One region of the Actinoallomurus oryzae genome, then DNA from elsewhere that is predicted to be linked to it. Evidence: predicted binding sites of a transcription regulator. Region 1 holds the regulator's gene; the other holds the start of a gene.
The links. Region 1 encodes HspR, which represses chaperone genes until heat shock. Its sites were predicted from a motif close to ANTTGAGTCNNNNNGACTCAANT; they were not measured.
Positions count from the first base shown of each region.

Region 1 (15,967 bases):
GCCAACAAGGGCGTCAACCCCGACGAGGTCGTCGCGGTCGGCGCGTCCCTGCAGGCCGGCGTGCTCAAGGGCGAGGTCAAGGACGTCCTGCTGCTCGACGTGACCCCGCTGAGCCTGGGCATCGAGACCAAGGGCGGCATCTTCACCAAGATCATCGAGCGGAACACCACGATCCCGACCAAGCGGTCGGAGGTCTTCACCACCGCCGACGACAACCAGCCGTCCGTGGAGATCCAGGTCTACCAGGGCGAGCGCGAGATCGCGGCGTACAACAAGAAGCTCGGCACCTTCCAGCTGACGGGCCTGCCCCCGGCGCCCCGCGGCGTGCCGCAGATCGAGGTCACCTTCGACATCGACGCCAACGGCATCGTGAACGTCGGCGCGAAGGACCTCGGCACCGGCAAGGAGCAGTCGATGGTCATCACGGGCGGCTCGGCGCTGCCCAAGGAGGACATCGACAAGATGATGCGCGAGGCGGAGCAGTACGCCGAGGAGGACCGCAAGCGCCGCGAGGAGACCGAGACCCGCAACAACGCCGACACGCTCGCCTACTCCACCGAGAAGTTCCTCGGTGAGAACGACGAAAAGATCCCGGACGAGGTGAAGACCGAGGTCCGTACGGCGCTGGACGAGGTCAAGAAGACCCTCGAGGGCACCGACATCGACGCGATCCGCTCGGCGTCAGAGAAGCTCGCCCAGGTCAGCCAGAAGATGGGCGCCGCGATGTACGCCCAGAACCAGCCCGGTGAGGGCGCGCCCACCGCCGACGCCGGCGCGGGTGCGCAGGGCACCGCCCAGGAGGACGAGGTCGTCGACGCCGAGATCGTGGACGACGACAAGGACAAGCGCGAAGGCGGTGCGGCGTGAGCCGCACTCCCCTCTCCGCCTTGGCCCTTTTCGCGAAGGAGGAAACGTGAGCGGAGCGAACCAAAAAGCACAGCACGGTTCGTCACGCGCTGACGAGCCGCTAGGCGAGGAGGAAGCGTGACGGAGCGTCGTGACGACGCCGAGGAGCGCGAGGGTCCGGTGATCCGCGACAAGCGGCGCATCGATCCCAAGACGGGCAAGGCCCGGGAGTCGGCGGAGCCGGCTCCCGGGTCCGCCCCGGGCGCTCCCGAGACCGCGGCCGACGAAGAGGTCGCGGACCTCAAGAGGCAGCTGGCCGAGCGCACGCTCGACCTCCAGCGGCTTCAGGCGGAGTACTCCAACTACCGCAAGCGGGTCGAGCGCGACCGGGTCATGGTGCGCGAGCAGGCGCTGGCGAACGTCCTGACCGAGCTGCTGCCGGTGCTCGACGACATCGGGCGGGCGCGCGACCACGACGAGCTGAACGGCGGGTTCAAGCAGGTCGCCGAGGGCCTGGAGGGCATCGCCGGCAAGCTGGGTCTGCAGTCGTTCGGCAGCCCGGGCGAGCCGTTCGACCCGAACATCCACGAAGCGCTCATGCACTCCTACTCCGCCGACGTCACCGAGCCGACGGCCGTGCAGATCCTGCAGCCGGGCTACGGCATCGGCGAGCGGATCCTCCGGCCGGCGCGCGTCGCCGTGGCCGAGCCGGGCGGTGACGCCGGGCCGGCCGAGCCGGAGGAGCCCGAGGAGCCGGAGCCGCAGGAGACGGCCGAGGCCGAGGGCACCGAGGCGGAGACGCCGCCCAAGGCCGAGACGGCCGACGAGGACTGACCGACGAGCGACAACGAAACGAGGTAAGGGGCGCCGGTGAGCACCAAGGACTATTTGGAGAAGGACTACTACAAGGTCCTCGGTGTTACGAAGACCGCCACCCAGGACGAGATCAAGAAGTCGTACCGCAAGCTCGCTCGCCAGTACCACCCGGACGCCAACAAGGGCGACGCGGAGTCCGAGGAGAAGTTCAAGGACATCTCCGAGGCCTACGACGTGCTGTCGGACGAGAAACGGCGCAAGGAGTACGACGAGGCTCGCAGCCTGTTCGGCGGTGCGCGCCCCCGGGGAGGAGCCCAGGGCGGGTTCGGCTTCGACCTGGGCGACCTGTTCGGGAACACGGGCACCGGCTCGACCACGGGTGGCACGGGCGAACGCATCGGCGACCTGTTCGGCGGGCTGTTCGGCCGCCGCCAGGCGGGTCAGCGGCCGCGTCGTGGCACCGACGTCGAGTCGGAGATAACGCTGACGTTCGGCGAGGCGCTCGACGGCCGTACGGTCCCGCTCCGGCTGACCAGCGAGGCGGCCTGCCCGACCTGCCGGGGGACCGGCGCCAAGGCCGGCACGGTCCCCCGGGTGTGCCCCCGCTGTGAGGGCACCGGGCAGGAGAGCCGCAACGCCGGCGGGTTCGCCTTCTCCGAGCCCTGCCGCGAGTGCCACGGCCGTGGCCTGGTCGTCGACGACCCGTGCGGCACGTGCTACGGCAGCGGTCGTGCGCAGAGCACGCACACGATCCAGGCGCGCATCCCCGCGGGAGTGCACGACGGGCAGCGCATCCGCATCAAGGGCAAGGGCGCGCCGGGAGAAAACAGCGGGCCGAACGGCGACCTGTACGTCATCGTGCACGTCAAGCCGCACAAGGTCTTCGGCCGTACGGGCGACAACCTCACGCTGAAGGTGCCGGTCACCTTCCCGGAGGCCACGCTCGGCGCCGAGATCAAGGTGCCGATCCACCGCGGCCAGCCCAAGACCGTACGGATCCCGCCGGGCACGCCCAACGGACGGGTGCTGCGGGTCCGCGGCCAGGGCGCCCCACGGCGCGACGGCACCCGGGGCGACCTGCTCGTCACCGTCGACGTGCAGGTTCCCAGCGAGATCGACGACACCACCCGCGAGGCGCTGGAGAAGATGGCCGGCAGCCTCGGTGGTGACGGCGTACGGAGCGACCTGATCCGGATGGCGCGAGAGGAGTGAACATCATGGACCCTTTCGGCGACGACAGCCCGGTCTACGTGATCTCCGTCGCCGCGGAGCTGTCCGGGATGCACCCGCAGACGCTCCGTACGTACGACCGGATGGGCCTGGTCTCACCGGGTCGTACGTCCGGCCGCGGCCGCCGCTACTCCATGCGCGACATCGTGTTGCTGCGGGAGATCCAGCGGCTGTCCCAGGACGAGGGCATCAACCTGGCCGGCATCAAGCACATCCTCGACCTGCAGCGTGAGTCCGAGGCCCTGCGGGCCGAGGTCGCACGGCTCAGGGGGCTGGTCGAGGAGCTGGGCAACGAGCTGGAGTCCACCCGGGCGGTGGCCGCCCGGCTCGCCCGGCTGAAGAACACCCCCGAGTCGACGGCCGGCGCCGAGCTGGTGCCGATCCGTCAGACGAGTGTGGTCGTGTGGCGCTCACGCGGGGAGGAATAAGTGGACTACAAACGGACCGAGAAGAGCCAGGAGGCGCTCTCCGCCGCCCTGCGCCGGGCGGCGACCGAAGGGCACCCGCACGTCGAGCCCGCTCATCTGCTCGTCGGGCTGCTGTCGCAGGGTGAAGGCACCGTACAGCGCCTGCTGAAGGAGGTCGGCGCCGATCCGCAGGCGCTGCGCCGCCAGGCCGAGGAGCAGATCGCCGCGCTGCCGAAGGCCGCGGGCGCCACGGTCGGCGCGCCGGAGACCTCGCGGGCGCTGCTGGTGGTGCTGAACACCGCGGCCAACCGCGCCCGGCAGCTCGATGACGAGTTCATCTCGACCGAGCACCTGCTCGTGGCCCTGGCGGCCGACGGCGGGCCGGTCGCGAAGCTGCTGCGCGAGGCCGGCGCGACCCCCGACGCCCTGCTGGAGGCGTTCCCCAGGGTCCGCGGAAACGCCCGCGTGACCAGCGAGAACCCCGAAGACACCTACCAGGCGCTGGAGAAGTACGGCGTCGACCTGACCGAGCAGGCCCAGGCGGGCAAACTCGACCCGGTCATCGGCCGTGACAACGAGATCCGCCGCGTCGTGCAGGTCCTGTCGCGGCGCACGAAGAACAACCCGGTGCTGATCGGCGAGCCGGGCGTGGGCAAGACCGCGGTGGTCGAGGGCCTCGCCCAGCGCATCGTCGACGGCGACGTCCCGGACACGCTGAAGAACAAGCGGCTCGTGGCGCTCGACCTCGGTGCGATGGTCGCCGGCGCGAAGTTCCGCGGCGAGTTCGAGGAGCGCCTCAAGGCGGTCCTGAGCGAGATCAAGCAGAGCGACGGGCAGATCGTCACCTTCATCGACGAGCTGCACACCGTGGTCGGCGCGGGCGCGGCCGAGGGGTCGATGGACGCGGGCAACATGCTCAAGCCCATGCTGGCCCGCGGCGAACTGCGCATGATCGGCGCGACCACGCTGGACGAATACCGCGAGCGGATCGAGAAGGACCCGGCGCTGGAGCGCCGGTTCCAGCAGATCTTCGTCGGCGAGCCGTCGGTCACGGACACCGTCGCGATCCTGCGCGGGCTCAAGGGCCGGTACGAAGCACACCACGAGGTGGTGATCACCGACGCGGCGCTCGTCGCCGCGGCGGCGCTCTCCGACCGGTACATCACCGCCCGGTTCCTGCCGGACAAGGCGATCGACCTGATCGACGAGGCCGCGTCCCGGCTGCGCATGGAGATCAACTCGCGGCCGGTCGAGGTCGACGAGCTCCAGCGTGTCGTCGACCGGCTGGAGATGGAGCAGCACCAGCTCAGCAAGGAGTCCGACGCGCCCTCTCAGCAGCGTCTCGAGCGGATCAAGGCCGAGCTCGCCGACCGCAAGGAGCAGCTCAACGACCTGAACGCGCGCTGGCACGCGGAGAAGGAGGGCCTCAACAAGGTCGGTGAGCTGAAGAAGCGCATCGACGAGGCCGAGAGCCGGCGGGAGCAGGCCTTCCGCCAGGCGCAGATCGACGGCGACTGGAAGCCGCCGAGCGACATCGCGATCGAGATCGAGCGGCTCCAGGACGAGCTCGAGACCGCGGCGGAGGCCGCCAACAACCCCAACGCCATGGTCAAGCGGGAGGTCACCGCCGACGACGTGGCCGAGGTGGTCGGCGCCTGGACCGGCATCCCGGCCGGGCGTCTGCTCGAGGGCGAGACGGCCAAGCTGCTGCGCATGGAAGAGGAACTGGGCCGCCGCCTGATCGGCCAGTCGAACGCCGTCCGGGCCGTCTCCGACGCCGTACGCCGGGCGCGGGCGGGCGTCGCCGACCCCGACCGGCCCACGGGCTCGTTCCTGTTCCTCGGCCCGACCGGTGTCGGCAAGACCGAGCTGGCCAAGGCGCTGGCGGACTTCCTGTTCGACGACGAGCGGGCCATGGTGCGCATCGACATGAGCGAGTACGGCGAGAAGCACTCCGTCGCCCGGCTCGTCGGCGCGCCTCCCGGCTACGTCGGATACGAGGAGGGCGGTCAGCTCACCGAGACGGTCCGCCGCCGGCCGTACTGCGTCGTGCTGCTGGACGAGGTCGAAAAGGCCCACCCCGAGGTCTTCGACGTGCTGCTGCAGGTGCTGGACGACGGACGGCTGACCGACGGCCAGGGCCGTACGGTCGACTTCCGCAACACGATCCTGATCATGACGTCGAACCTCGGCTCGCAGTTCCTGGTCGACCCGTCGCTGGACAACGGGGCCCGGCGCGACGCCGTGATGGGCGCGGTCCGGGCGAACTTCAAACCGGAGTTCCTCAACCGCCTCGACGACGTGATCATCTTCGACGCGCTGTCCACCGAGGAGCTGACGAAGATCGTCGATCTCCAGGTCGACCGGCTCGCCGCGCGCCTGGCCGACCGCCGCCTGACGCTGACGGTGACCGACGCGGCCCGCGACTGGCTGGCGCTGACCGGCTACGACCCGGCGTACGGCGCCAGGCCGCTCCGCCGGCTCGTGCAGAGCGCCATCGGCGACCAGCTCGCCCGCGAGCTGCTGGCGGGCGAGATCCGCGACGGCGACGAGGTCGTCGTGGACGCCGACCCGACGGCCGACCGCCTGACCGTCAAGCCCACCGTCCCGGCCGCCTGACCCGTCCACGCGCAGTGCGCGGGGGAATGACGTCCGCTCGCCCCTGATGCGGTCGGTCGATCGCCGGGACGGGTCAGCACTCGTTTCGGGCACGCCCTGCGGGCGTGCCCGAAGCAGGGAGGTCAGGAATCCGGGTCGGCGGGTGGGAGTTCACAGAGCTTCTCTCCGCTCGCGATGTCCGCGAGAACGCGCTGCAGCTGTTGTATCCGCTGGTTGGCCTCTGTCATGAGGCGCACGGTCAGGCGCTGCCAGTCGGCGAGTTCCGGCTCGGCGGGGAGTTCGGCGAAGAGCTCCCCGACCTCAGCGATGGACAGACCGACGCGTTGGGCCACACGGATGATCTTTGTCCGGCAGATATCGGGTTCACGGAATCGGCGTTGGTTGCCGGCGGTACGTTCGCCGGTGAGCAGGCCGTGGGCCTCGTAGAACCGCACGGCCGAGGGTGCCACCCCACTGGCGCGTGCCAGGTCCCCGACTGACAAGTACGCCTGCTCGGTGACGCCGGCCGTCATGGTGAACTCCCACACGCTTGACTTCAACCAATGTTGAACTCCTAGCGTAACGGGCACCGCGAAGCGAGAGCCAGCGGTCAGCCCTGTTGGGAGAACGGCGCGTGGGCGTGGTGCGTGCAGCGACGGTGTCGAGGTTCGGTGGGCCGGAGGTGTTCGAACTGGTCGAGACGCCCGATCCGGTGCCGGGCGCCGGGGAGGTCCTGGTCGGTGTTGAGGTGATCGACACCCTGTGGCTGGAGACGATGGTGCGCTCAGGGGCGGGCCAGGGCTTTTGGCCGATGCGCCCGCCGTACGTGCCGGGAAACGGGGTCGCCGGTCGCGTTGTGCGGGTCGGTGCGGGTGTCGACCAGAGTCTGCGTGGTCGCCGAGTGGTGGCTCATACCGGTGGGGAGGGCGGTTACGCCGATCGTGTCGTGGTCGCGGTGGAGGCGGCGGTGGCGGTGCCCGACGGCGTTGACCTCACGGTGGCCGCGGCCTTGTTGCATGACGGAGTGACGGCGCTGGCCCTGTTCGACACGGCGAAGGTCGGCCCGCGCGACGGAGTGCTCGTGATCGGTGCCAGCGGTGGCCTGGGGTTGCTGTGTGTGCAACTCGCCCGTGCCCGCGCGGCGAAGGTGGTCGCGGTCGCCCGTGGCGCGAAGCTGGAGCGGGTCGCACGGCTCGGTCCCGACGCGTTGATCGACTCTGCTCGGCCGGACTGGGTGGAGCAGGCACGGGCGGTGTTCGGCGAGCACGGCGCCGACGTCGTGCTGGACAATGTCGGCGGCGCGCTCGGTGAGGCCGGCTTCACACTCACCGCCCGCGCGGGACGGTTCTCCGCCCACGGCATGCCCAGCGGGCGTTTCGCGAGTATCGACCGGCGGGCCGCCGACGAGCGAGAGGTCTCGGTGACCGGTATCGAGGCGGTGCAATTGTCCGACCGCGACCGCACGCGCTATGTCGAGCAGGCGCTGCGCGAGGCCGCCGCAGGCGTGATCGCACCGGTCATCGGACAGACGTTCCCGCTCGAGCGGGCCGGGGCGGCGCACGCCGCCATCGAGGGCCGCACCGCGTTCGGCAAGACCCTGATCACCACCGGCGTGTGATCCGAAGCAGGAGGGGCATCCGCCATGGAAACCGATCGCTACCCACATGAAGTGAGTGCGTCCGCGCGCGATGTGGCGTAATCAGATACATGCCCCAACTCGTCGTAGGCCCCCTGCTCCGCCACGTCGGGCCGGACACCGCCGCGATCTGGCTCGAAACCGACCAGCCGTGTGACGTGCGCGTGCTCGACGCGACCGCCCCGACGTTCACCGTCCACGGGCACCACTACGCGCTCGTCCAGGTCGAGGGCCTGGCCCCCGGCTCGGACACCGAGTACGAGGTCGCGCTCGACGGCGAGACCGTCTGGCCCGAGCCCGGCTCACCGCCCAGCCGGATCCGGATCCCCGAGCCCGGCGCCCGGCAGCGGATCGCCTTCGGGTCGTGCCGCGTCGCCCCCGGTGTGGAGAGCATCCACGGGCCGGACGCGCTCGGCGCGTTCGCGCGGCGGCTGGCGGACGGGCACGAGTGGCCCGACCTGCTGCTGATGGTCGGCGACCAGGTCTACGCCGACGAGACCGGGCCGGAGATGCGGGAGTTCATCAAGGGCCGCCGCGACACCGGCGAACCTCCCGGCCTCGAGGTCGCCGACTACGAGGAGTACGCCCGGCTGTACCGGCTCGCCTGGACCGACGACGCGATGGTGCGGTGGCTGCTGTCCACCGTGCCCAGCCTGATGATCTTCGACGACCACGACATCCGGGACGACTGGAACACCTCCGCGGCCTGGCTGCGCGACATCCGCGCCCGGTCCTGGTGGCACGACCGGATCACCGGCGGGCTCGGGGCGTACTGGATCTACCAGCATCTGGGCAACATGTCGGCGGCCGAGCGGACCGCGGACCCGGTCTACCGGCGGGTGCTGGCGGCGGACGGCGATGCCGGGCCGATCGTCGACGAGTTCGCCGTACGCGCTGACGAGCAGCCGGACGGCACCCGGTGGAGCTACGCCCACGACTACGGGCGTACGCGACTCGTCGTGGTCGACAGCCGCTGCGGGCGGGTGCTCCACGACGGCCGGCGGTCGATGCTGGACGACACCGAGCTGGCGTGGGTGCAGGAACAGTGCCGCGGCGACGTCGACCACCTCATCGTCGCCACCTCGCTGCCGTTCCTGCTACCGGCCACCATCCACCATCTGGAGTCGTTCGACGAGGCGATCGCGGGCGGCGCGTGGGGGCGCCGCCTCGCCCGGCTCGGCGAGAGGGTCCGCCAGGGCGCCGACCTGGAGCACTGGGCCGCGTTCGAGGCGTCCTTCCGCGCGCTCGCCGACACGCTCCTGGAGGTCGCGCGGCGAGAGGGCGGCCCGCACAGCATCACGCTGCTCTCCGGGGACGTCCACTACTCCTACCTCGCGCGGGTCGCCGGCACCGGCACACCGATCTCCCAGGTGGTCTGCTCGCCGATGCGCAACCACCTGCCGCTGAAGTTCCGGCTGCTCCAGCGCGCGGCGTACGGGCGGCTCACCGACGGGCCGGCCCGCGCCCTCGCCCGGCTCGCCCGGGTGCCCAGGGCCCCGATGAGATGGCGGCTGAGCCACGGCCCCTGGTTCGACAACGCCGTCGCCACGCTCGCGGTGGACGGGTCCACGGCGACCGTACGCTGGGAGGCCGTCGGCCCCGACGGGGCGCTCCGCGAACTCGACCACGCGTCCCTGTCGAAGGTCCTCTGAGGGCGGCTCCGCCGCTCAGCGGGTCGGGGCCGCCGTCGCTCCCTCTTCCGTCTCGGCGATCTCGGCGAAGCGCTTCTCCGCCGAGGCGCTGGGCCGGTATACATTTCGGGACTTATCCGTCGCCGGAAGGCTGGTCTCGATGTCGATCCCCGGCACCCCGCCAGGTTGGCCACCGCAAAATGGCCCGCGCTTCGGACCTGGAATGCCTCCCGGCGGACCTCAAGTGCCTCCCGGCGGGCCTCCCATGCCTCCCGGCGGGCCTCCCATGCCTCCGGGCGGGCCTCCGGCGCCTCCCGGAATGCCGCCGGGGCGTCCGCTTCCGTCCGCGTCTCCCGCCCGGAAGCCGCCGGTCGCTCTGATCGTCATCGCCGCGCTCGTCGTGCTCGTCGGGGGTGGTGGCGGCGTCTACCTGGCGACGATCTCCGGCGGCGCCTATCCGAAGGTCATCTGGGCCTGTGCGCTGCTCCCCGCCGCCGACGCCGCGACGCTCGTGCCGCACGGCCTGCCCAAGGGGAGTCCGCCCGGCGACGGCGACGGCGAGTCCACCTGCACGTGGAGCAACCTGGTCGCGGTGAACGCCGGGCTGGAGAAGACGAGCGCCAACCTGACCGTCCGCGCGCGGCGGACCGGGCGTGGCCTGCTGCGCTCCGCGGAGAGCAACGCGCATCAGTGGCTCGTCTCCGAGACGGACGGCAGCAGTGCCGTACGGTCCGCGGGCACGCCGGTGTCCGGCTACGGCGACGAGGCGATGCGTGTGCCCAAGGCGTTCGGCGGGGAGTTCGACTCGATCGTGTTCCGGGACAGCAATGTCGTCGTCGAGGTCGCGGTGGAGCTCGACGACCACCCCGGCGCCCAGACGTCGGAGGCGTGGAGCCGTACACAGCGGGCCGCCTCGCTGACCGCGCGGCAGCTGCAGAGGCTACGCGGCTGATCGGGGCCCTCCTGTACGGCGAGCCCCCTGACGCGCGACCCGCCGTCCGCGCCGTGCTCAGCGGAACTGGCGGCCTGGCGCGTCGTCGGTCTTCTTGAGCAGCTCGTCCAGCAGCGCGTCGTACCGGTCCTCCGGACGGCGCAGGTCGAGCCGGCAGCGGTAGCGGATGCGCAGCAGACCCTCAAGGCTCTCCTGGTCGCCCGCCCGCGCCAGATCGGCGCCCTCCGTGGCCCAGTCGTGCGCCGCGACCAGCTCGCCCTGCTCGTACAGCAGCTCGGCCACCGCGCGGTGGACCTCGGGGTCCTGCGGCGAGTCGGCACGGACCTGTGCGATCAGCCCCCGCGCCTCGTCCAGCTCACCCAGCTCGAACAGAGCGCCGGCGAGATAGATCCGCGGATCGCCGTAGGTGTCGCCGCCGTCGGCGAGCGCGTCGCGATAGGTCTCCGCCGCCTTGCCGTGGTCTCCCGCGTGCTGCCACTGCTCACCCGCACGCAGCAACAGGCTGGCGCGTGACACGCCGCCTGAGACCGTCTCGGCGAGCTCGACGAAACGCTTCGCCGCCGATGCGTGATCGCCCGTGCGGAGCGTGTCGAACTCCATGTCATCGAGATCGTCTTCGGTCACATGCGTCACCTTCTAGACGCTACCCGGCGGACCTCCTGCGAATCTGGTCATTTCGCATCATCCCCGCGACACGTCACAAGGGTTCGCCGGACGGGACGGCCCCCGCCGCGAGAAGGCTATACGCGGCGTGAGCGTTCGAGCGCATCCCAGAACCCTCGCCGGAGGGCGTGTCGCACCTCGTCGTGCAGCAGAAAGTCGATCGGCAGCGAGGACCCCTGAAGCAGCCGGGCCTCAAGGTCTGACGGCATTCGCGGCTTGCGCGCGAGCACGGCCTCGAGCCACAGGGCCGGCGCGTCGCGGGCGACCGACTCGCCGAAATCTTGACCCTCCTGGTGGGCGGCCTTGACCGCGTCGGAGAGCGTCGGCGTGGACTGCTGCGGCTGCGGCGGGGGGATCTGCTGCGGGCCGGTGTAGGGACCGACGGGCTGCTGGACGTACTGCGGGCCGCTGTTGTTGCCGTTCGACGACGAGCCTCCCGACGACGGCGGGCTCGACGACGGCGGGGAGCTCGCGGGCTTGGGCGGGATGATCGGCGGCGCGGAGTGCGTCGGCGCCGAGCGCAGCGGCGGCACCGGGATCACCGGGCCGGCGGTCGACGGCTGGCCCAGGCCCGACGTGGAGGAGGAGGACGTGGACGAGCCGCCGAGCTGCGGCGGCGGCGCGGTGATCGGCGTGCTCGGCGGCGGGCTCGAATGCTGTGTCGACGGCTGCAGCGGGGACAGCGCGCCGCCGGTGGTGCTGCTCCCGTGTCCGTTGGACAGCGGCGGCGAGGAGGTGTCCATGCCGGCCAGCAGGTTGACGTACGGCCGCAGGTGGCCGGAGCCGATCTCGATGAGGTCGTCGCACTCGTGGCGGAGCACCCGGGAGATGGTCCAGTTGCCGTCCACCGCGACGTGCAGCACGCTCACGCGGACGCCGTGGTCTTGGGCGTCGGCGATGACCTGGGCGATGTCCTCGTCGCCGCTGACGACGACGGCGTCGGCGACCCCGCCGTTGCGGGCGAGGGTCATCAGGTCGCGGTGGATCTCGGTGTCGACGCCCTCACGGCGGCCGGGGCGGATGCGCGAGAGACGGAGCTTGATGCCGGGCAGGTCGGCGAGGGCGTCGTGCTCGGGCGACCGGCGACCCTCGACGGTCGCCTCGTACCAGTAGCAGCGCAGCAGCGGCAGGCCGGTCCGCTCACGCGCCAGGTTGCCGAGCAGCTGGAGGAGGCCGGCGTAGTCCCACGAGACGGACTCGCGACGGCGGGTTCCGTGCACCGCCATCGCGCCGTCCGCCAGGAGATAGCTGGCATCAACGAACAGCGCGCAGCGATCCACGCGACACCGCCCCTTCCTCGGCACGAGACCCTATATCGATGACTTACGGGTGAACTTTCGAGCCGGCGAGCGACCTTGGGCAACCAAAGCGTAGTGAAGTCCGCCGCTGCCGTATGGCGATCCAGTAATTGGAGTCTCCTGAGGACTATGGGGCGAATGCGGCTTACTTCGATTCGGTTGGCAAGACCACTCCGGCGTGTCACGTTGACTCGGTCGCTCGACACTGTAGGACGAGTCACCTGACAACACAGTGTGACTTCCGAAGCTCGATAGTCAGTACGTCCGTTCGGCGACGGTATCACCCGATTCTGAAGCGGCGGAACATCTCAGAGAGCCGAGATGAGGGCGGTGAGAGCCTCCGCCGTACCTGTGGGGTCGACCACCGCCGAGAAGTGCGAAAACGGGCATTCGCGGACCTCCCAGCCACGCATCCGCGCCTGCCGTACTTGATCTTGGTAACGCCCCGAGGTGGCCAGGTATCCGCACGGCGCGTCCGGCCAGTCCTGGGCCATCGGCGGCTCCTCCGCGAGGAAGTCACCGCCGCGATCACGTACCGTGACGCCGGCCGGCACCTCCCCCTCCCCGTACGGGCGGCTGGTCCCGGAACCGGGCAGCCGGGCGTCGAGGAAGACGTAGCCGCCCACGAGCCGGTGGGCCGCCCGCTGCGCCGCCGCGATGGGCGGCACGAGCGGCCCCGCGTCGCCGTGCGCGACGAGCACCAGCGGCGGCCTGGCCCCGGCGGCGGTGATCTCCAGCGCGGCGCGTGCGACGTAACGGGCGGCGTACGGCGGCCGGTCGTCGTCGGTGATCTCCGGGACCACCACGTCGTACGCGCCGAGCGCCGCGGACAGTGAGCCCCACGCCGATGCGGTGGTCAACGGACTGTGCAGGAGGACGAGCGTGCCCGGTGTCATGACTAAAGTTTCAGGCATGACGGACCGGGACGATCTCCTCGCGGAGATCAAGAGCAAGGCGGTCGTGCACGGCAGGGTGGTCCTGTCGTCCGGCCGGGAAGCCGATTTCTACGTCGACCTGCGACGGGTGACGCTCGACGGACGGGCCGCGCCGCTCGTCGGCCGGGCGATGCTCGACCTCACCGAGGACCTCGGGTACGACGCGGTCGGCGGGCTGACGCTCGGCGCCGACCCGGTCGCCACCGCGATGCTGCACGCGGCGGCCGCACGCGGGCGGACGCTGGACGCCTTCGTCGTCCGCAAGCAGGGCAAGGCGCACGGGTTGCAGCGGCGCGTCGAGGGCCCGGACGTCGCCGGGCGGCGGGTACTCGCCGTGGAGGACACCTCGACGACCGGCAACTCGGTGCTGACCGCGGTCGAGGCGCTGCGGGAGGCCGGCGCGGAGATCGCCGGTGTGGCCACCATCGTGGAACGGGGGGCACAGGCGCGCATCGCCGAGACGGGGTTGGAGTACCGGTCGGTATTCACCCTCACCGACCTGGGATTGGAGTCAACTTGACCCGGTCCTGAAGGGCCGGGCTTGGAGGTAGCTCCCGGCTGGCTGCTGGGTGGGCTCCTCCGTCCAGCCACCGCTATGGGGTGGCAGGGACGCGTGACTCACGGTCACGATCGTCTTGGCGATGATGTGGTTCTGGTTCGCGGCGTGGCGCTTCTCGCTCCGGTTGCGCTTCTTGAGCAGCCGTTTGGCGGACTTGGTGCGCTTCTTCTGGAGCTTACGGCGTAGTTCGAGCTGCCGCTTGCGGTGCCGGTTGAGTCCCCGCCCCGCGGCCTTGTAACCGGTCGAAGTGGTCGCGATGGCGGCGATGCCCAGGTCCACACCGATGAACCGCCCGGGCTCATACCGCTCAGCCTCGGGCACCTCACACGTGGCGATCAGATAGAACACCCCATCACGCCGGACCAAATCGGATTCGCCCTGCCGGTGGGCCTGCAGCGTCTTGAGGGCACCCGCTGAGCAGGCGAAGGGAATGTTCTTCACCCGGCCCTCGACGGTCCACACCGACACGGTGGCGGCGTCGTACTGCCAGGACAAGCACCGGTCGTCATACGGCTGCGCCGCCGGGCGGAACACGATCGGTTTGGCCTCGGCCTTGACGCGGCGATGGGAGTCCGGCTTGCCGAGGTTCCCAGCGCGGATATTCGCCTTCAACGTGGTGTAGGCGTCGCGGACCTTCTTGATACGGAACGCCGGGCTCACTGCCCGGTGGGCGCCTCGTACGTCTTGGCCTCACCGTGGCGTCCGGGCGGCTGGACGTGCCCGTTGATCGTCACGGTGACGCCGCCGGCGTCCTGAACCGCGACGGTCAGCCGGGTCTCGTTGAAGATGCGGGTCTCGTTCTGGCGCAGGTTGCCGTTGAACTGCACGTCGTTGGCGCCGGGACCCGAGACGAACACCGGGCACTGCGCGACCAGGCAGCGGACGGTGATCGTGTTGCCGACCTGGCTGGCGGACGCGCTCGGCTTGGTGTCCGTGCCGGACCCCGCCGTGCTGCTCGCCTGCGTTGACGCGGCGCTCGGTTTGTTCTTGTCGTCCTTGCCGGTGAGCGCCCCCCACAGCGCCATGCCACCGATGACCAGCAGACCGCAGGCCAGCACGACGGCGAGCACCGCGATGGCGATGCGCGCGAGACCCATTGGGTCCGACCGGTGACGTCCCACAGAGGGAGGTTAGCGGTGACGGGGCCTTGTCAGCGACGGTGACGGCCAGTTGGTTGTTGCGTCTTGGGCGGCTTGTACGAATCCTGGCGGCGGCCGCGGAACACCTCACGCAACACGGGCACCACCGATACCAGCACCGCCAAAGCCACCACTGGCAGCACATACTTGTCGATCCCCTTGACCCGGTCGCCGAGGAAACGGCCGAGCAAGATGATCGCTTCGGTCCAGAGCACCGCGCCGACGACATTCCACACAAAAAATCTGATCGCCGACATCTCAAGCATCCCGGCGAGCGGGTTGAGGAACGTGCGCACGACGGGGACGAACCGCGCCAGCACGACGGCCTTGGCGGGCCCGAACTTGTTGAAGTAGTGCTCGGCCTTGTCGACGTGCTCCTGGCGGAAGATCCGAGACTGCGGGCGTTCGAACAGCTTCCGCCCGTACCGGGCGCCGAGGAAGTGCCCGACCTGCGCACCGGCGACGGCCGCCACCGGCGCGCCGATCATGAGCACCGGAAGCGGCAGCGGGTGCGCGAGCGTGGTGCCCGCCGCGGTGTAGATGCCCGCCGTGACCAGCAGCGTGTCGCCGGGTAGGAAGAACCCGACGAGTAGCCCCGTCTCGGCGAAGATGATGACGAGGACTCCGATGAGCCCGAAGGCCTCGATGAGGGACTTGGGATCCATGACGTTCACGGCGAGTGCCACGGGCCGAGCGTACCGGTAGGTGTGCCCTGGTCTCGGCACGGCAACGATTTCGAGATACTGGAAGCGAGCCCGCCGGGAGCCACAGCCCTAAGGAAGGAATAGTCATGCCCATCGCGACCCCTGAGGTCTACGCGGAAATGCTCGACCGGGCAAAACGTGAGGGCTTCGCCTACCCCGCGATCAACGTCACGTCGAGCCAGACGCTCAACGCCGCGCTGCGCGGCTTCGCCGAGGCCGAGAGTGACGGCATCGTCCAAGTGTCGACGGGCGGCGCGGAGTACCTCTCCGGCAGCACGGTCAAGGACATGGTCACCGGTGCCACCGCACTGGCCGAGTACGCGCACGTCGTGGCCGACAAGTACCCGGTCAACATCGCGCTGCACACCGACCACTGCCCGAAGAACAAGCTCGACGGCTTCGTACGGCCGTTGCTGAAGATCTCGCAGGAGCGTGTGGCGGCCGGGCAGAACCCGCTGTTCCAGTCGCACATGTGGGACGGCTCGGCGGTGCCGCTGGAGGAGAACCTCTCCATCGCCACCGAGCTGCTCGAAGAGGCGCGCAAGGCCAACAT
Region 1 is NZ_BAABHF010000009.1:474,235-490,201, forward strand. Features, by position in the region: gene dnaK (molecular chaperone DnaK) at 1-867, shown strand, start outside; gene grpE (nucleotide exchange factor GrpE) at 985-1,680, shown strand; gene dnaJ (molecular chaperone DnaJ) at 1,717-2,874, shown strand; gene ABEA10_RS04050 (heat shock protein transcriptional repressor HspR) at 2,880-3,320, shown strand; gene clpB (ATP-dependent chaperone ClpB) at 3,321-5,918, shown strand; gene ABEA10_RS04060 (MerR family transcriptional regulator) at 6,041-6,430, opposite strand; gene ABEA10_RS04065 (zinc-binding dehydrogenase) at 6,532-7,515, shown strand; gene ABEA10_RS04070 (alkaline phosphatase D family protein) at 7,605-9,185, shown strand; gene ABEA10_RS04075 (hypothetical protein) at 9,484-10,116, shown strand; gene ABEA10_RS04080 (tetratricopeptide repeat protein) at 10,174-10,740, opposite strand; gene ABEA10_RS04085 (NYN domain-containing protein) at 10,857-12,059, opposite strand; gene ABEA10_RS04090 (hypothetical protein) at 12,386-12,973, opposite strand; gene pyrE (orotate phosphoribosyltransferase) at 12,990-13,532, shown strand; gene ABEA10_RS04100 (hypothetical protein) at 13,524-14,231, opposite strand; gene ABEA10_RS04105 (hypothetical protein) at 14,228-14,668, opposite strand; gene ABEA10_RS04110 (DedA family protein) at 14,722-15,396, opposite strand; gene fbaA (class II fructose-bisphosphate aldolase) at 15,501-15,967, shown strand, end outside.

Region 2 (15,967 bases), on a different contig from region 1:
CCGCGGAACGTTCCATTGTGCTCACCTGGCTCCCAGACGTCGAGTTCCGGCTTGAGCAGCGTCACGGCGAACGGCAGGCCGTACCCGCTCAGCGACTTGGACAGGCAGACGATGTCGGGCACGATGCCGGCCTGCTCGAAGCTGAAGAACGGTCCCGTGCGCCCGCAGCCCATCTGGACGTCGTCGACGATGAGCAGCATCTCGTGGCGCCGGCACACGTCGGCCAGGCCGCGGAGCCATTCGGGGGTGGCGGCGTTCAGGCCGCCCTCGCCCTGGACCGTCTCCACGATGACCGCGGCCGGGGCGTCCAGGCCGCTGCCGCTGTCGTCCAGGAGCCGCTCGAACAGCAGGAAGTCCGGCGTCCGCCCGTCGAGGTAGTTGTCGAACGGCATGGGCACGGCGTGGCCCAGCGGGATCCCGGCGCCGCCGCGCTTCATGCCGTTGCCGGTGACGGCGAGCGCACCGAGCGACATGCCGTGGAAGGCGTTGGTGAAGCTGACGATCGTCTCCCGGCCGGTGTACTTGCGGGCGAGCTTCAACGCCGCCTCGACCGCGGTCGTACCCGCCGGGCCGGGGAACTGGACCCGGTAGTCGAGACCGCGCGGCGCCAGCACGACCTCGTGGAAGGTCTCGAGGAAGCGCCGCTTCGCGACGGTGTACATGTCGAGGCTGTGCACAATGTTGTCGTCCGCCAGGTAAGCGAGGAGCTTCTCCTTCAGCAGCGGATGATTGTGGCCGTAGTTGAGGGTGCCCGCTCCGGCGAAGAAGTCGAGAAAGGCGTTGTCCTCCTCGTCGTACAGGCGGCTGCCGGAGGCCTTCTGGAAGACCGCGGGCCATCCCCGGCAGTAGCTGCGGACCTCGGACTCGTGCGACTCGAACACGTCCATGCGTCTCACCTGTCTCCTGACGTGGCTGGTACGTCCAGTGGGCCGATGCGGTAGAGCTCCTCCGGCTCGTGGTCGCCGGGGAACAGGTCCTCGGAGAGGAGCGGAGTGCGGCGCAGTTCGGTGCCGCGATCACGGGCGAAGGCGGTGAAGAGGCGATCCGAGGCGACGTTGTCCGGGGTCACGGTCGCCTCGACGTACCGGTGGCCCCGGTCCGCGAGGTGGCCGAGCATCCGGCCCGCGAGCGAGCGGCCGCGCCAGTCCTCCTCGACCGCGACCTGCCACACGAAGAGCGTCCCGGGCTCCTCGGGGCGGTCGAAGCCGGTCACGAAGCCGCGGATCTCGCCGTCGACCCGGGCGACCACGGAGGTCGCCGCGAAGTCACGGCACCAGAGCACGTAGCTGTAGGGAGAATTGAGGTCGAGGGTCTTTGAATCACGGGCGATGCGCCACAATTGGCGGCCGTCTTCGATTCTGGGAGGCTCCAAGATCTCGGTAGCGGTGGCGGTCGGGGAATGCTGTGCGCTCGGATGTCCTGGCGACATGGGTTACGAATTTAGCGAACCCGAAACCGCGCCTCGGGCCGCTTTTCGATCACGGTGTTTGAGCCCCGTAATTCGGGGGTAGAGAGGCAGGTTTTCCGCTTTTCGGGGCCCGGGACGGTGGTCGCGTGAAAACGATCACGAGGACACATATCCCCCCTGACCAGGGAAAACGCGGACAGATCACCGCCGCGAGGCCCGCCGCCCGTCTCAACATGCGGACACATCCCCCCCGGACCACAGCGCCCGCGCCGCCCGAGATGCGGAGTTCAATATTGAGATCTAGATCACACGTTTTGTTGCAAACCGGTAACGGATATGAGGCGTCTTGGCCCCCGTGCATGACGGCGGATGATCATCGAGTACTACGTTGAAGGTCATGCGGGTACTCGTCACCGGTGCTTCGGGATACGTCGGATCGCACGCGGTGAAGTCGGTCCTCGCCTCCGGCCACCGTCCCCGGCTGCTCGTCCGCGACCCCGGCCGGACGGGCCGCGTCCTCGCCGAGATCGGGGTGGACGCCGGCGACGCCGAGATGTGCCACGGCGACATGCTGGACGAGGAGGCCGTCGGCCGCGCGCTGGACGGCTGCGACGCGGTGATCCACGCCGCGGCCGCGCTCGGCGTCACGGGCCGCCGTACGGACCTGGTCACGGTCAACGTCACCGGCACCCGCAACGTGGTCGGCGGCGCGGTGGCCCGCGGCCTGGACCCGGTGATCCACACGTCGACGATCGCGGTGTTCGTCCCGCCCGCGGGCCCGGTGATCACCTCCGACGCTCCCCTGGCGCGGCCGCGCACGGGGTACGGACGATCCAAGCTGGAGGCCGAGCGGTACGCACGGAGCCTGCAGGACGACGGCGCGCCGGTCACGATCGTCTATCCCGGCGGGGTGCTCGGGCCGTCCCAGCCCCACCTGGACGCGATGCCGGCGGGCCTGGCCGCCGGGCTGGGCATCGCGTGGCCGGTGTCGCCCGGCGGGGTGTCGCTGCTGGACGTGCGCGACCTGGGGGACGCGCTCGCGCGCTGCGTCGAGCCCGGCCGGGGCGGCCGGCGGCTCATCCTGGGCGGGCACTACGTGCGATGGCCGGAGTTCGCCGACCTGTGCGACGCGCTGACCGGCGTCCGCTGCCGCCGGATCCCGTTGCCCGGCGGTCTCATGATCGCGCTCGGCACTCTTCTGGACGCCGCCAAGAAGGTGCACGGGTTCCGGTATCCGCTGACGCGGGACGCGGCCGAGCTGATGGTGACGCTCGTCCCCTCCGACGACACGGTCGCGCTCGACGCTCTCGGCCTGACACTCCGCCCGCTGGAGGAGAGCGTCACCGACACGCTGCGCTGGCTCGTCGCCGCGGGACACCTGCGCCCGGCCCGTGCCGGCCGCCTGGGGCCGGTCTCGAAGTCCCCCTCCGCGGCGCGCCGCGAGGCGGAGCAGGGAGCCGGCCCGGGTCCGGCCGTCGACCGGCGACGCGGGGCGGCGCCGCCCGGGCGCCGTGCAGGAGGACAGCGGGGCCTTGAGACGGGCCCCGGCAGCCACAAGGAGTTCGTGATGCCCGTACGCGCTTTGCAGGGAGTGCTCACGCCGGTCGCCCAGAAGCTGGCGAGCGCACCGTGGTTCGCCCGGATCGGCCCCAAGGTCGTACCGCCGCTCGACCGGGTGCTGCACCGGCTGTCCGGCGGGCGCGTCCTGCTGCCGGCGATCGTGCTGCCGAGCATCGTGCTCACGACGACCGGCCGCAAGACCGGCCTGCCGCGGGAGACGCCGCTGATCTGCCTGCCCGAGGAGGACGGGTCGTTCGTCGTCGTCGGCAGCAACTTCGGCCGTGACCACCACCCGGCGTGGACGGCGAACCTCCTGGCCGACCCGCAGGCCGAGGTCCGCTACCAGGGCCGCCGCATCCCGGTCACGGCCCAGGCGCTGGAGGGCGCCGAACGCGCCGAGGTCTGGCCGCGGCTCGTACGGATCTGGTCGGTCTATGACACCTACGTCGAGCGCGCCGACCAGCGTGAGCTGCGCGTCTTTCGCCTCACTCCGTCCTGACCGGGGTCAGCCGCTCGACTTCGGGGAAGGCACCGGGGCCGGCGTGGCCGGCTGACCCGGCTGCGGCACGCGGCGGTTCGGTCCCCAGCCGTTCGGCGGCGCCCAGTCACGCGGGACGTGGCCGTAGCCGCGGCCCATTATTCCCCCCGGACCGAAACGGACCTGGACCGACCGATCGTGGCCGTGGTCGTCGTCGAACGCGGCCACGATGCCGCCGCCGACCAGTCCGCCGACCAGGCCGGCCACCAGGGTCAGCGCGCCGGCCCGCACCGACCCGTTGGAGGACCACCGGCGCCAGCGGCCCGGCCCGGGCGGCGGCGCGGCGCCGTCCACGTACGGCGGGGTTGTGCGGCCGGACTCCAGGAAGTCCGTCTGCGCGCCGCCCTGAGGCGGCGGCGCGCCCGGGCCGGGCGGCGCCGGCGCGACCGGCCGGTCCGGCGGAGGCGGTGCCTGCCCGCCGCCGGCCGGCGCGGCCGGGGTCTCACCGCCGTCGGCCGGCGCAGCGGATGGGCCGGGTCGTGCGGCCGGCGGCTCCCCGGCCGGTGTGGCGCCCTCGCGGGGATCGTGCTCGTCCTGTTCCGCCATTTTCACTTTTCCTCACGATTCCGTAGGCCTAGCGAATCCGATTGTCGCGCAGAAACCCCTAAGCATGGCGTAAACGGAAAAGGCGGCCCCGCCTCCGCGAGACCGCCCTTCCGGCAGCCATCGGCCGTCAGGCCATTCAGGAAATTGTCAGGCGGCCACCGTCTGCCCGGTCGTCGCCGGCTCCAGCGCCCAGTCGAGCACCTCGCGGACGTCCGAGGCCAGGTGGACGGTCAGCTGCTCCAGCACCTCCGCCGGCACGTCGTCCAGATCGGGCTCGTTGCGCTTGGGGATGAGGACCGTGGTGATCCCCGCCCGGTGCGCGGCGAGCAGCTTCTGCTTGACCCCGCCGATCGGCAGGACGCGCCCGGTCAGCGAGACCTCGCCGGTCATCGCCACGTCGGAGCGTACGAGCCGGCCGGACAGCAGCGACGCGAGCGCGGTCGTCATCGTGACGCCGGCGCTCGGCCCGTCCTTGGGCACGGCCCCGGCCGGCACGTGGACGTGCACGCCGCGGTTCTTCAGGTCGCCGACCGGCAGTTCCATCTCCGCGCCGCGCGAGCGCAGGTACGACAGGGCGATGCGGGCCGACTCCTTCATGACGTCGCCGAGCTGGCCGGTCAGCGTCACGCCGGTCTCGCCGGTCTCCTCGTCGGCCAGCGACGCCTCGATGTAGAGCACGTCGCCGCCCGCGCCGGTGACCGCAAGGCCGGTGGCCACGCCCGGCACCGCCGTACGGCGCTCCTCCTCCTTGAGCGAGGTCTCCGGGGTGAACCGGGGCCGCCCGAGGTAGTCGCGCAGGTCACCCGCGCCGACCGACACCGGCAGGGTCACGGTCTCCAGCGCGACGTTCGCCGCGACCTTGCGGAGCACCCGCGCGATCGACCGCTCCAGGCTCCGTACGCCCGCCTCACGGGTGTACTCCCCCGCCAGCAGCCGCAGGGCGTCCTCGCCGACCGTGACCTCCTCGGCCGTCAGGCCGGCCATGTCGAGCTGACGGGGCAGCAGGTGGTCGCGGGCGATGGTGACCTTCTCGTCCTCGGTGTAGCCGTCGAGCGAGACCAGCTCCATGCGGTCCAGCAGCGGGCCCGGGATCGTCTCCAGGGCGTTGGCCGTCGCCAGGAAGACCACGTCGGACAGGTCGAGCTCCACCTCGAGGTAGTGGTCGCGGAACGTGTGGTTCTGCGCCGGGTCCAGCACCTCCAGCAGGGCGGCCGTCGGGTCGCCGCGGTAGTCGGCGCCGACCTTGTCGATCTCGTCGAGGAGCACGACCGGGTTCATCGATCCCGCCTCGCGGATCGCGCGCACGATCCGGCCGGGCAGCGCCCCGACGTACGTGCGGCGGTGGCCGCGGATCTCCGCCTCGTCCCGTACGCCGCCGAGCGCGACGCGGACGAACTTGCGCCCCATCGCCCGCGCGACCGACTCCCCCAGCGAGGTCTTGCCGACACCGGGCGGGCCGACCAGGGCCAGTACGGCGCCGGAACGCCGTCCGCCGATCACGCCGAGCCCGCGCTCCTCACGCCGCTTGCGCACGGCGAGGTACTCGACGATGCGCTCCTTGACGTCGTCGAGCCCGGTGTGGTCCTCGTCGAGGACCTTCCTGGCACCGACGATGTCGTACGCGTCCTCGGTCCGTTCGTTCCACGGGATGTCGAGGACCGTGTCGAGCCAGGTGCGGATCCAGCCGACCTCGGGCGACTGCTCGGCGGTCCGCTCGAGCTTGTCGACCTCCTTCAGCGCGGCCTCGCGCACCTTCTCCGGCAGGTCGGCGGCCTCCACCCGGGCGCGGTAGTCCTCCTCCTCGCTGGAGGGGTCGCCGCTGAGCTCGCCCAGCTCCTTGCGGATGGCGGCGAGCTGCTGGCGGAGCAGGAACTCCTTCTGCTGCTTCTCCACTCCCTCCTCGACGTCCTTGCGGATCGTCTCGGCGACGTCCAGCTCGGCCAGGTGCTCGCGGGTCCAGCCGATCGCCAGCTCCAGCCGCTCGGTCACGTCGGTGGTCTCGAGGATCCGCACCTTCTGCTCAGCGTCGAGGTAGGACGCGTAGCCGGAGCGGTCGGCCATCACCGACGGGTCCTCGATCTGGCGGATCATGTCGATGACCTGCCAGGCACCGCGCTTCTCCAGCACGCCGACGACCAGGGCCCGGTACTCCTTGGCCAGTTCGCCGGCCCGCGCGCCGAGGCCGGTGTCCTCGGCCACGGTGCCCTCGACCCACAGCGCCTTGCCCGGGCCGGAGGTACCGGTGCCGATGCGCACCCGCGCCACACCGCGTACGACGGCCCCGGGGTCGCCGCCCGGCAGCCGGCCGATCTGCTCGATGACCGCCAGGGTGCCGACGGCCGCATATTTCCCGTTCAGCCGAGGCACGATGAGCACCTGCGGCTTGTCATCCTCGTTGTCCGACGGCGTCCCCGGCGCCGTGGTGCGCGCCGTCTCGATGGCGCCTCGTACCTCATCGTCCGTAAGAGACAACGGCACGACCATCGCGGGCAGCACGACCTCGTCGTCGAGGGGCAGCACCGGCAGGGTGACGGTCTTGCTCATCAGGCCTCCAAAGATTGAGTCACTCACACTCAAGAAAGGAGAGCCGTGATCTATTTCCCGGAGGTCGTTCGCTCTGAGCGAGCACCACCACGCACCCCTACATGGCCCCAACGCCCTTCCCCCGCATGCCGCCCGAAGAACACCGGAGCTCAGGCTCCTCGCCGGCGCGGCTCCGTGCGCAGGCCGTCGCAGATGACGGTCATCATCCGTAGCGCCATCCGCCGGTCACCCTGTTCCCGTTCCGCGGCGGCATGAATGCTGTTCAGCAGGGCACGGACGTCGGCGATGCCGATGTCGGCGCGGACCTGACCGCTGTCCTGGGCTCGCTTCACCAGGCGTTCCAGCGCTCGATCCAGCTGCTCCGTCTCGGCCGCGATCCTGGCCTTCGCGTCGATGCCGACTCCGGCCAGGATCTCGGCCAGCCCCCGGTTCTTCATCCCGCGTTCGACCATGCCGAGGCAGAACCCGAAGAACGCCTCGCCCGGATCCTCGGCCTCGGCCAGGCCGCGCGCCTCATCCGCCGGCTGGGCGATGTGGCTGAGCACGATGGCCTCGAACAGCGACTCCTTGGTCGGAAAATGCCGGTGCATCGTGCCCGCGCCCAGCCCGGCCCGCCGGGCGATCTCATCGACCGGTACGCCCGAACACTTTCGATCAGGAGATCACGCATGTCATCTTCGGCTACTCCCACTCCCCCGCGAGGTTCTCGCGCGAATGCACGAGCTGACCGTCACCGACGAGGCGGCAGCCGTCGACCTCTATGCGGGGAACGCGGTGCACGAGATCCCGTTCGCCCCGGCCGGCGCCCCGGCCCGCGTCGAGGGGCGAGAAGCCCTCCGCCGGCTGATGGACGCTCAAGGCCGATCCCCGGTGAAGTACCAGAGCTTCGAGAACGTGCAGGTGTGGGAGACCACCGACCCTGAAGTGATCATCGGCGCCGTTGCGCTGTTGCTCGCCGTACGGCTGCTGCCACGCGATCCAGACCGTGAAGTCGACGATCGCATCGACGTCACGGGGCCGGCCCTGCTGCCCCCGGGGCTTGCCGCGCTTGTCTACGGCTTGTCCCAGGCCGGCAACGACGACCCGCGGCTGATCGCGGGTACCGCCGCGGGGCTGGCCTTGCTCGCGGCGTTCACGAGCCGCGCGATCCGAATGGCCGGCGGGAACACGCGTCCGTCACGGCTCCTCCCGGGCGCGTGCGTCGCGCAGCCTGAGGATGGAGATCGCGGTAAGCGCGACGGCACGGTCTTCGTCATGTGACAGCTCCGCGAGGGCACGTGACGGCGTGATCCCCGGGATGTCCGCGAGCGCCTCCGTCAGCCGTCGGCGCACAGACGGTGCGTCGGCGCCGCGGGCGAGGCAGTCGACGAGCCTGGTGGCGATCTGATCCGCCAGCGCGGGGTCGGTCGCCAACGCGCTCAGCGCATCGGCCGCATCGGCGTCGTTCGCCTCGTCGACGATCATGTCGATCAGCGTCGGGACCGCGTCGGCCACTCCCCGTGCGCCGAGCGCCAGAGCCGCGCACCTGCGGACCACGATGTCGGAGTCGGTGAGGGCGTCCCGCAGCAGTGCGGTCGCCTCCCCGTCCGGGATCTCGGCGATGGACTGGACGGCGCGTTTCCGTACCTCGGCCGCCGGTGAGCCGAGGCCCTCCGCCAGCCGCGCCAGTCCGCCCCCGCCCGACTGCGCCAGAGCCCATCGGAGGGCTCCGGCGACGTTGGGGTCCGTCTCGCTCAAGGCCGCCTCGGCCAGAGCCTCCGCCGGCAACGGAACCCCTTCGACCGAGGACAGGGCCGCACGCTGGCGCCTCCCCGCGCTCTCCGAACCCAAGCCCTGGAGGAGCGCGACGATCTGGAGGACGCCCTCCCAGCCGGCGGGTTCGGCGGCATCGATCCGATGGAGTCGCGTGAGGAGCTCCGTCTCAGCCGCGATGCGTTCCCGCGTCTGGCGGATGAGGTCGTCGACGAGCTCCGAGGGCGTGAAACCGGGATCATCCAGCGCGCGCCCGACTTCACGCAGCGACAGCCCCAATGACCGCAGGCTCTCGACGTGGAAGATCCGCCGGATGTCCTCGCGGGAGTACTCCCGGTAGCCGGCCGTGGTACGACCCGTCGGCCGCACCAGGCCGAGCGACTCGTAGTGCCTGAGCATGCGGGCGCTGACCCCGGACCGTCGTGCCACCTCACCGATCAACACTGCCCCTCACTCCTCCTGCCCGGTCGTGCCGAGGGCCACGAGGCGCTTCGCCTCCTCGATCGCGAACTCGAATCCGGCATCCGGGTCGCGCCACAGCCGCTCCGTGGCGATCGCGTGCCGACGCACGCGGGGGTCGGGATCCGTCATCGCGGCGCGCAGGGTCGGCATGATCACCTCACCGAGCGCGATCAGCGCCCGGCTGAGGCTCAACTGCGTCTCACGCTCGCCTCGCCCGAGTCGTGTCGCCAGCACGCCGGCCAACTCGGATTCTTCATTCTCGGGCACGAGGACGACGGCTGCTCGCCACGCGGCCCGCGCCACCTCGTCGTCGGCGTCGGTCAGCAGCGCTCGTGTGATCGCCGGCCACGCTCGCCGATCCCCGATCTTGGACAGCGTGTGCAACGCCTGGCTCCGTCCCTGCGCACGCTCGGAGTGGAGTTCGTCGATGAGCCTGGGGACCGTCATCGCTGGTGAGTGGCGGGTGAGTGCCCAGGTCAGCATGTCGCGCACAAAGAATTCAGGCTCGATCGCGCAGCGTTCGACGAGCCGGTCGATGAACCCCGGGTCCGGGGTCGTGCCGGCCGCCATCGCCACCTGCAGCCGCACCGACGAGTCGCCGTTGTCCAGCCCCTGGAGCGCTCGCATCGTGTTCGTGTCCTCTTTCGGCATGGTCGTCGGACCACCTCCCAGGCCGCAGTGAAGGCCTTGTCACCGTGTCAAGGTCAAGCGGGAGGGGCCGTCCGTATCCGGGCGGGCCGGCCGCGTCGGGCGGCTCGCCCCGATAACGGCTGGTGCACCGGAGCCAGAGCTTGCGATCATCACGGCATGACCGCCCCCGACACCGCGATGCTGGACCGCCTCGCCGCCGAGTGCGCTCGGCTGGTCGCCGCCGACCACGGCCGCCGCCTCGACGGTTCGCTCGCCTCCCTCGTCGAACTGGACGAGGTGTGCCTGGCCCTGCTGGCCGACGGGCCGCTCGCCGAGGACCGGCTCCGGCTGTGGTGGCGACTCGTCGGCGCCTATACCGGCCGGGTCCTGGTCCAGGCGTACGGCGGCACGTGGATCGATCACGAAGGAAGCCTCGCCGTCGAGGTCTCCGGGGTGAAGGCGTTCCCCTTCTCCACCGCCCACCGGGTGCTGAGCGGCGAGGAGGGCAAGAGCCTGGCCTCCTTCGGACGGGCTCTGCCCGTCATCATCGATCGGCAGAGTCGCGTCCCAGGGACTCCCGACTAGCGTCCGTACGCAGGCCGCCGCGGTCGGAGGCCTCGCACCCCGGCTCACTCCCGTGCGGTCACCAGGGTGACGGGTCGCCGCCGCGTGGCCGACAGCGTGCTCCACACACTGGCCGCGCCGGTCACCAGGAAGGCCCCGGGGACCAGCAGGAGCAGCGGTGTCCACGGCACCGCGACGAGCGGCACGCCGACCGCGCGGACGCCGGCCGCGGCGATGCCGGCCAGCGCGCCCGCCGCGACGAGGCCGCCGAGCGCCAGCCCGATCGCGGTCACCGCCGACGCCTCGATCAGCGCCATGCGCACGACCTGTGGCCGGCTCAGGCCGGTGACGCGGGCGACCGCGAACTCCGCCGTACGCTCGGCGCCGGCGATGATCACGGCGTTGACGACGGCGACGGCCGCGTACAGGCCGCCGAGCCCCATGAGGACGGCGAAGATCGCCATGTTCCCGCGCTCCTCCGCCGCGGCCCGGTCCCCGGCCCAGCGCGCCACGGTGCGCACCGTGCCGATGCCGGCGGCGCGAAGCCGCCCGGCGACCGCCGCAGGGTCGGTACCGGGGGCGACCTGGACCACGGTCTGTGCCGGTGCCCGGGCCGCGATCGCGTCCGGAACCAGCTCGCGCGGCACCAGGAAGTTGTCGGCGCCGTTCTCCAGGGTCGGCGGCAGCAGGGCGACGATCCGCAGTCGCATCCGCCGCCCGCCGACGCGCGCGGTGACCACGTCGCCGAGACGCCACCCCTCCTCGCTCTGCCCCGGAGCCACGGCGATGGTCCGGCCGTGGAGCCGGTCCAGTGAGCCGGCACGGGCGACCGGCCGGTGCGTTCGCCCGTAGGCCGGCGGGTCCACCGCGACGACTCCCGAGTAGACGGTCCGCCGGTACGCACGGCCGGCCCTCCGGTGCCGGCCCGTCACGGAGACGGGCACCGTGGACTGGACCGACGCGACCGCGACCCCGGGCACCTCCGCGATCCGCGCGGCGGCCGCACCGGTCGAGTCCACGACCAGGTCTCCCGCGACGATGCGCCTCTGCTCTTCGCCGACCATCGTCGCCAGCGAGTCCAGCGTTCCGGTCAGACCGAGGACCAGGGCGACGAGCACGATCAGCGGAGCGGCCGTGGAGGCGCTGCGGCGCACGGCGTCCCGCAGGTTCGCCTGGGCGAGCTCGCCGAGGGTGCTCGGCCGCAGCGCCAGCCCGAACAGCCTGCCGGCGAGCGGCACGACCAGCGGGCTCAACAGGCTCAGCGCCACCGCGCCGAGAACTGAGACGCCCAGCGCGATCACGATCGCCCCCAGGACCTCGGACGCCTGCCCGACCCAGATCATCCAGATCGTGAGGGCCAGGAGGGACGTGCCGAAGAACCAGCGGGACACGGTCATCACCCGCGCGGCGCGTCCGGCGTCGCGCAGGGCCTCCAGCGGGCGTACCGCCGCCGCCCGCCGGGCGGCCGCGAGCACCCCGAGCAGCGCCACCCCGAGCCCGGTGCACGCCGACGCGAGCATGATCCCGCCGTCCAGACGCGGGGAGAACCCGGCCGGCAGGAAGCCGAACGCGACGAGCGACCAGGATTGCGCCCAGGTGGCGGGCACGCCGATCAGCACTCCCGCCGCCGTCCCGGCCGTGCCGAGCAGCGACGCCTCGCACAGCAGCAGGCCGAGGAGTTGCGGGCGGCTTCCCCCGGCCAGGCGCAGCAGCGCGAGTTCCTTACGGCGCTGGGCGACGGTGAAGGCGAAGGTCGAGCTCACGATGAACAACGTCAGGAACGCCGCCAGCAGAACCGTCATCCCGAGCAGCGTCGCGGCGCCCGCGTAGGCGTCCCGCAACCGCTCCCTGGCCTGGCCGGACGGGCTCGAAGGTATCTCCGCGTCGGAGATGGCCGCCATCACCAGCAGCGACGACTGCAGGAGCGCGACGCCCAGGGCCACGGCCACGATGGCGCCGGCGAACAGCCGGCGATGCTCCCGGAAGGTCGTGAGCGACAACCGCAGCACGTTCATCCCTCCAGCCGCGCGAGGCGGTCGGCGACCGCGCCCACGGAGGGCCGGACCAGGCGGTCCACGACCCGGCCGTCGGACAGGAACACCACGGCGTCCGCGCTCGCGGCCGCCGCCGGATCGTGGGTGACCATGACGATCGTCTGGCCTCCCGCGTCGACCAGTCCGCGCATCAGCCCGAGCACCGTACGGGCGGACGCGGAGTCCAGGGCGCCGGTCGGCTCGTCGGCGAACAGGACCTCGGGCCGGGTCACCATCGCACGAGCGATGGCCACCCGCTGCTGCTGGCCGCCCGACAGCTCGCGTGGCCGGTGCCCCAGCCGGTCCCCCAGCCCGACGGCCGCCAGCACGTCCCGAACGTCCTTGCGGGACACCCCGCTCCGGGCCAGTCTCAGCGGCAGGGCGACGTTCTGCTCCGCGGACAGAGACCCGATCAGGTTGAAGCTCTGGAAGACGAAACCGACGGTACGGCGCCGCAACGCGGTGAGGACCCCGTCCGGCGCGGAGGTGATGTCCCGGCCGAGCAGGAAGACCCGCCCGTCGCTCACCTTCTCCAGGCCGGCCGCGCAGTGCATCAGCGTGGACTTTCCCGAGCCCGACGGCCCCATCACCGCCGTCCACGACCCGGCGGGAAACCCGATGTGCACGCCGTCGAGCGCACGGATCCGTGCCTGTCCCGCCCCGTACTCCCTGGTCACGCCGCGCAGTTCCACGACGATCCGGCTCACTCCCGCGGGCCGTTCCGGCCCGGTCCGTCCCACCATCATGAAGTCGATCCCATCGGCGGGCCGGGCCTCCATACATCGGGCCGGGCCACCGAGACACCGAGGCCGCCGTTCGACAGCGGCTCCGCGACGGACGCCACCGGCCGGCCGGCGAACAGGCGGGGCCGCAGGTGGCTGGTCCAGCCGAACTCCTCGCCCCAGTAGAAGGGCGTGAGAGGGATGACCGCCGCCATCAGCAGCAGAGGCGACGCCCATTCCGGCAGGCCGGAGACGCCCAGTGGCGCCAGGTCGGGCTGCCACAGGCCCAGCGCCGCCGCCACCGTGACGGCGGCGGCGACGGCGACGAGCCGTACCAGCGGGTTGACGAGCGAGAGCCCGACCGCCGGCCGGGCGGTGAACAGGTAACCCCAGGACAGGCCGCAGGAGATGAGGAGGTACGCGAGTACCCCTGTGCGCGTTTTCAAAGCCCCGAACGCACCTTTCCGTGTCAGTCGGACGCGTCCGTTCACGGAATCACCGAGCCGGTGGCGCGGCCATCACGGCGGACCACCGGATCCGAGGTAGTGCTGGGCCTACCAGGTCGATGGCTGCGGCCTCATGAGCGGTTCGAACCTAGGCAGTGCTGGGCCTACCAGGTCGAACGCGGCGCCGTCGTGAGCGGCGGGAACCGAGGCCGCCGGTAGCGTGGCGCGTGTGCCCTCCCCCGTGCCGAACACCGCGCTGGAGGCGGTCGCCCGGCGCCGCTTCCTTCTCAGCCGCTGGCCGTGGCGGTCTCTGGGCTACCTGCTGACCGCCGCCGTGCCCGTGTTCGTGGCCGTCCTGCCCCTGGCGCTGCTCACCTCGCCGTGGGCCGTCGCGCTACGCCTGGCGACCCGGGACGGGCGGCCGCCGTACGGCGTGATCACGTCGCTCGTCGCGCTCGGGCTGCTGCTGGTGGTCGGCATCGGCCCGCTGGTGGCCCTGCCCCTGGCGGAGTTGGAGCGGGGACGGCTGCGCCTGGTGGACTCGCGGCCGGTGGCGTCCGCGCACCGCCGCCCGCCGGCCGGCGGGCCGTGGCCGTGGCTGCGCAGCCGCTACACGGAGGCGGCCACCTGGCGGGCCCTCGGCTACACCGCCCTGCTCGTCACCGTGACCGTCGCGCTCTGGCCCGCCGTCCTGCTGCTCCTGCTGCTGATCGGCGGATTGGTCGCGAGTCCGCTCCTGGCGCGGGACGGCCATCCCGTGTCGCTCATCGTCGGCCACGCCGGTACGCCGACGGCGGCCCTGCCGTACGCGATCGCCGGTCTGGTGCTGCTACCGGTCACCGCGTACCTGCTGGCATTGCTCGCCGGTGCGCACGGCGCGATGGCGCGGGCCCTGCTCGCGCGCGGGACCGGCGAGCGGCTGCGCGCGGAGCTGGTCGAGGTGTCGCGCTCGCGCGCCCGGCTCGTCGGCGCCTTCGAGGCCGAACGCCGCCGGATCGAGCGTGACCTGCACGACGGCGCCCAGCAGCGGCTCCTCAGCCTCACCCTGCAACTCGGCCTCGCCCGGCTCGACCTCCCGCCCGAGTCGCCCGCGAGCAGGAGTGTCGCCGACGCGCACGAACAGGCGAAACAGCTCATGGTCGAGTTGCGGGAACTCGTCCGCGGCATTCATCCCCGGGTGCTCACCGACCGGGGACTCCCGGCGGCGATCGGCGAGCTGGCCGACCGGTTCCATCTCCCGGTGACGGTGACCGCCGACCTGCCCGCCCGGCCGCCCCGCCACGTCGAGGGCACGGCCTACTTCGTCGTCGCCGAGGCCCTCACGAACATCACCAAGCACAGCGGGGCGACCGCGGCGAGCGTCACCGTTGGGCACGACGGAGACGTGCTCACCGTGGAGATCCACGACGACGGCGACGGCGGCGCGGACCCACGGCGCGGCACCGGCCTGACCGGCCTGGCCGACCGGGTGGCCGTGACGGACGGGAGAATGCTGCTGTCGAGCCCGGACGGTGGGCCGACGGTCCTACGAGTGGAGCTTCCGTGCAGCCTGAGCGAACCGCGGTCCGAGTAGTCCTCGCCGAGGACGGCGTGCTCCTCCGGGAAGGGCTCGCGGGACTGCTCCACAGGTTCGGGTTCGAGGTCGCCGCCACGGCCGGCGACGCCGCCACGCTCAAGAAGGCCGTCACCGAGCACGCCCCCGACCTGGTGATCACCGACATCCGGATGCCTCCGGAGTACACGGACGAGGGGCTGCGCGCCGCCGTCGAACTCCGCCGCTCCGACCCGAGCCTGGCCGTCGTCGCGCTCAGCCAGTACGTCGAACTGAGTTACGCCTCCGATCTGCTCGACTCCGGCGACGGCAAAGGCGTCGGCTACCTCCTCAAGGACCGGGTGGTCGACGTCGAGGAGTTCGTCGCCACGCTGCGCCAGGTGGCCGGCGGCGGAACCGTGGTCGATCCCCAGGTCGTACGCCAGTTGCTGCGCCGGCAGCGCGACCCGCTGAGCCGCCTGTCCGCACGGGAGCGTGAGGTTCTCGGCCTCATCGCCGAAGGGCACTCGAACACCGCGATCGCCCGGCTGCTCGTCGTCTCCGAGGCCACGGTCGGCAAGCACGTCGGTGGCATCCTCACCAAACTCGACCTCCCTCCGGACGACGACACGAGCCGCCGGGTCCTCGCGGTACTGACCTACCTGCGGAGCGGCTCCGCCCGATGACGCGCACGGCCCGCGCCCGGCTCATCGCCTTCGGCCCGGACGTGACCGCGACCAGCACCGCCGGCCGGGTTCGGCGTTTTCGGCGCGAGACTCCCGAGCGGACGACGGTCAGCGACTGATCACGCGCTGGGCGACGAACACGAACTCCCGCCCCGGGCGGTCCGGGGCCTGCCGTACGTCCAGCACGCGATAGCCGCCGTCGGCCATGCTCCGCTCCAGCTCGTCGCGGTCGCGGAACCTCAGCGTCGAGTCCGAGGTGAGGACCGCGCCGTCCGTCAGGAACCGGTAGATGCAGCGGAAGGAGACCAGGGGGAGGCTGACATCGGTGACCTCGAGACGCCGCTCCACCGGACCGATCCCCGGAACGTCGAGGGTGAGCGGAGCCGTGTCGGCGGCCCACTCCTCCCAGGCGCGGCGCTCGGGACGCCGGGTCTCGAACACGAGGTGACCACCGGGACGAAGCGCGGCGTGAACGCCTCGGAGCGTCCGTGCCCAGTCGTCGTCGGTGAGGAAGACCTGCGCGACGTTCCCGGTCATCACCGCGA
Region 2 is NZ_BAABHF010000019.1:751,907-767,873, forward strand. Features, by position in the region: gene ectB (diaminobutyrate--2-oxoglutarate transaminase) at 1-887, opposite strand, end outside; gene ectA (diaminobutyrate acetyltransferase) at 893-1,372, opposite strand; gene ABEA10_RS17595 (nitroreductase/quinone reductase family protein) at 1,806-3,467, shown strand; gene ABEA10_RS17600 (hypothetical protein) at 3,474-4,052, opposite strand; gene lon (endopeptidase La) at 4,200-6,596, opposite strand; gene ABEA10_RS17610 (SbtR family transcriptional regulator) at 6,746-7,141, opposite strand; partial or broken gene ABEA10_RS17615 (TetR family transcriptional regulator) at 7,154-7,225, opposite strand; gene ABEA10_RS17620 (hypothetical protein) at 7,311-7,856, shown strand; gene ABEA10_RS17625 (MerR family transcriptional regulator) at 7,773-8,792, opposite strand; gene ABEA10_RS17630 (HEAT repeat domain-containing protein) at 8,799-9,461, opposite strand; gene ABEA10_RS17635 (hypothetical protein) at 9,618-10,025, shown strand; gene ABEA10_RS17640 (FtsX-like permease family protein) at 10,070-12,019, opposite strand; gene ABEA10_RS17645 (ABC transporter ATP-binding protein) at 12,016-12,783, opposite strand; gene ABEA10_RS17650 (hypothetical protein) at 12,780-13,205, opposite strand; gene ABEA10_RS17655 (sensor histidine kinase) at 13,435-14,778, shown strand; gene ABEA10_RS17660 (response regulator transcription factor) at 14,748-15,422, shown strand; gene ABEA10_RS17665 (hypothetical protein) at 15,419-15,541, shown strand; gene ABEA10_RS17670 (class I SAM-dependent methyltransferase) at 15,531-15,967, opposite strand, start outside.
Region 2: the regulator HspR is predicted to act here: its motif matches at 6,609-6,631, upstream of lon (endopeptidase La).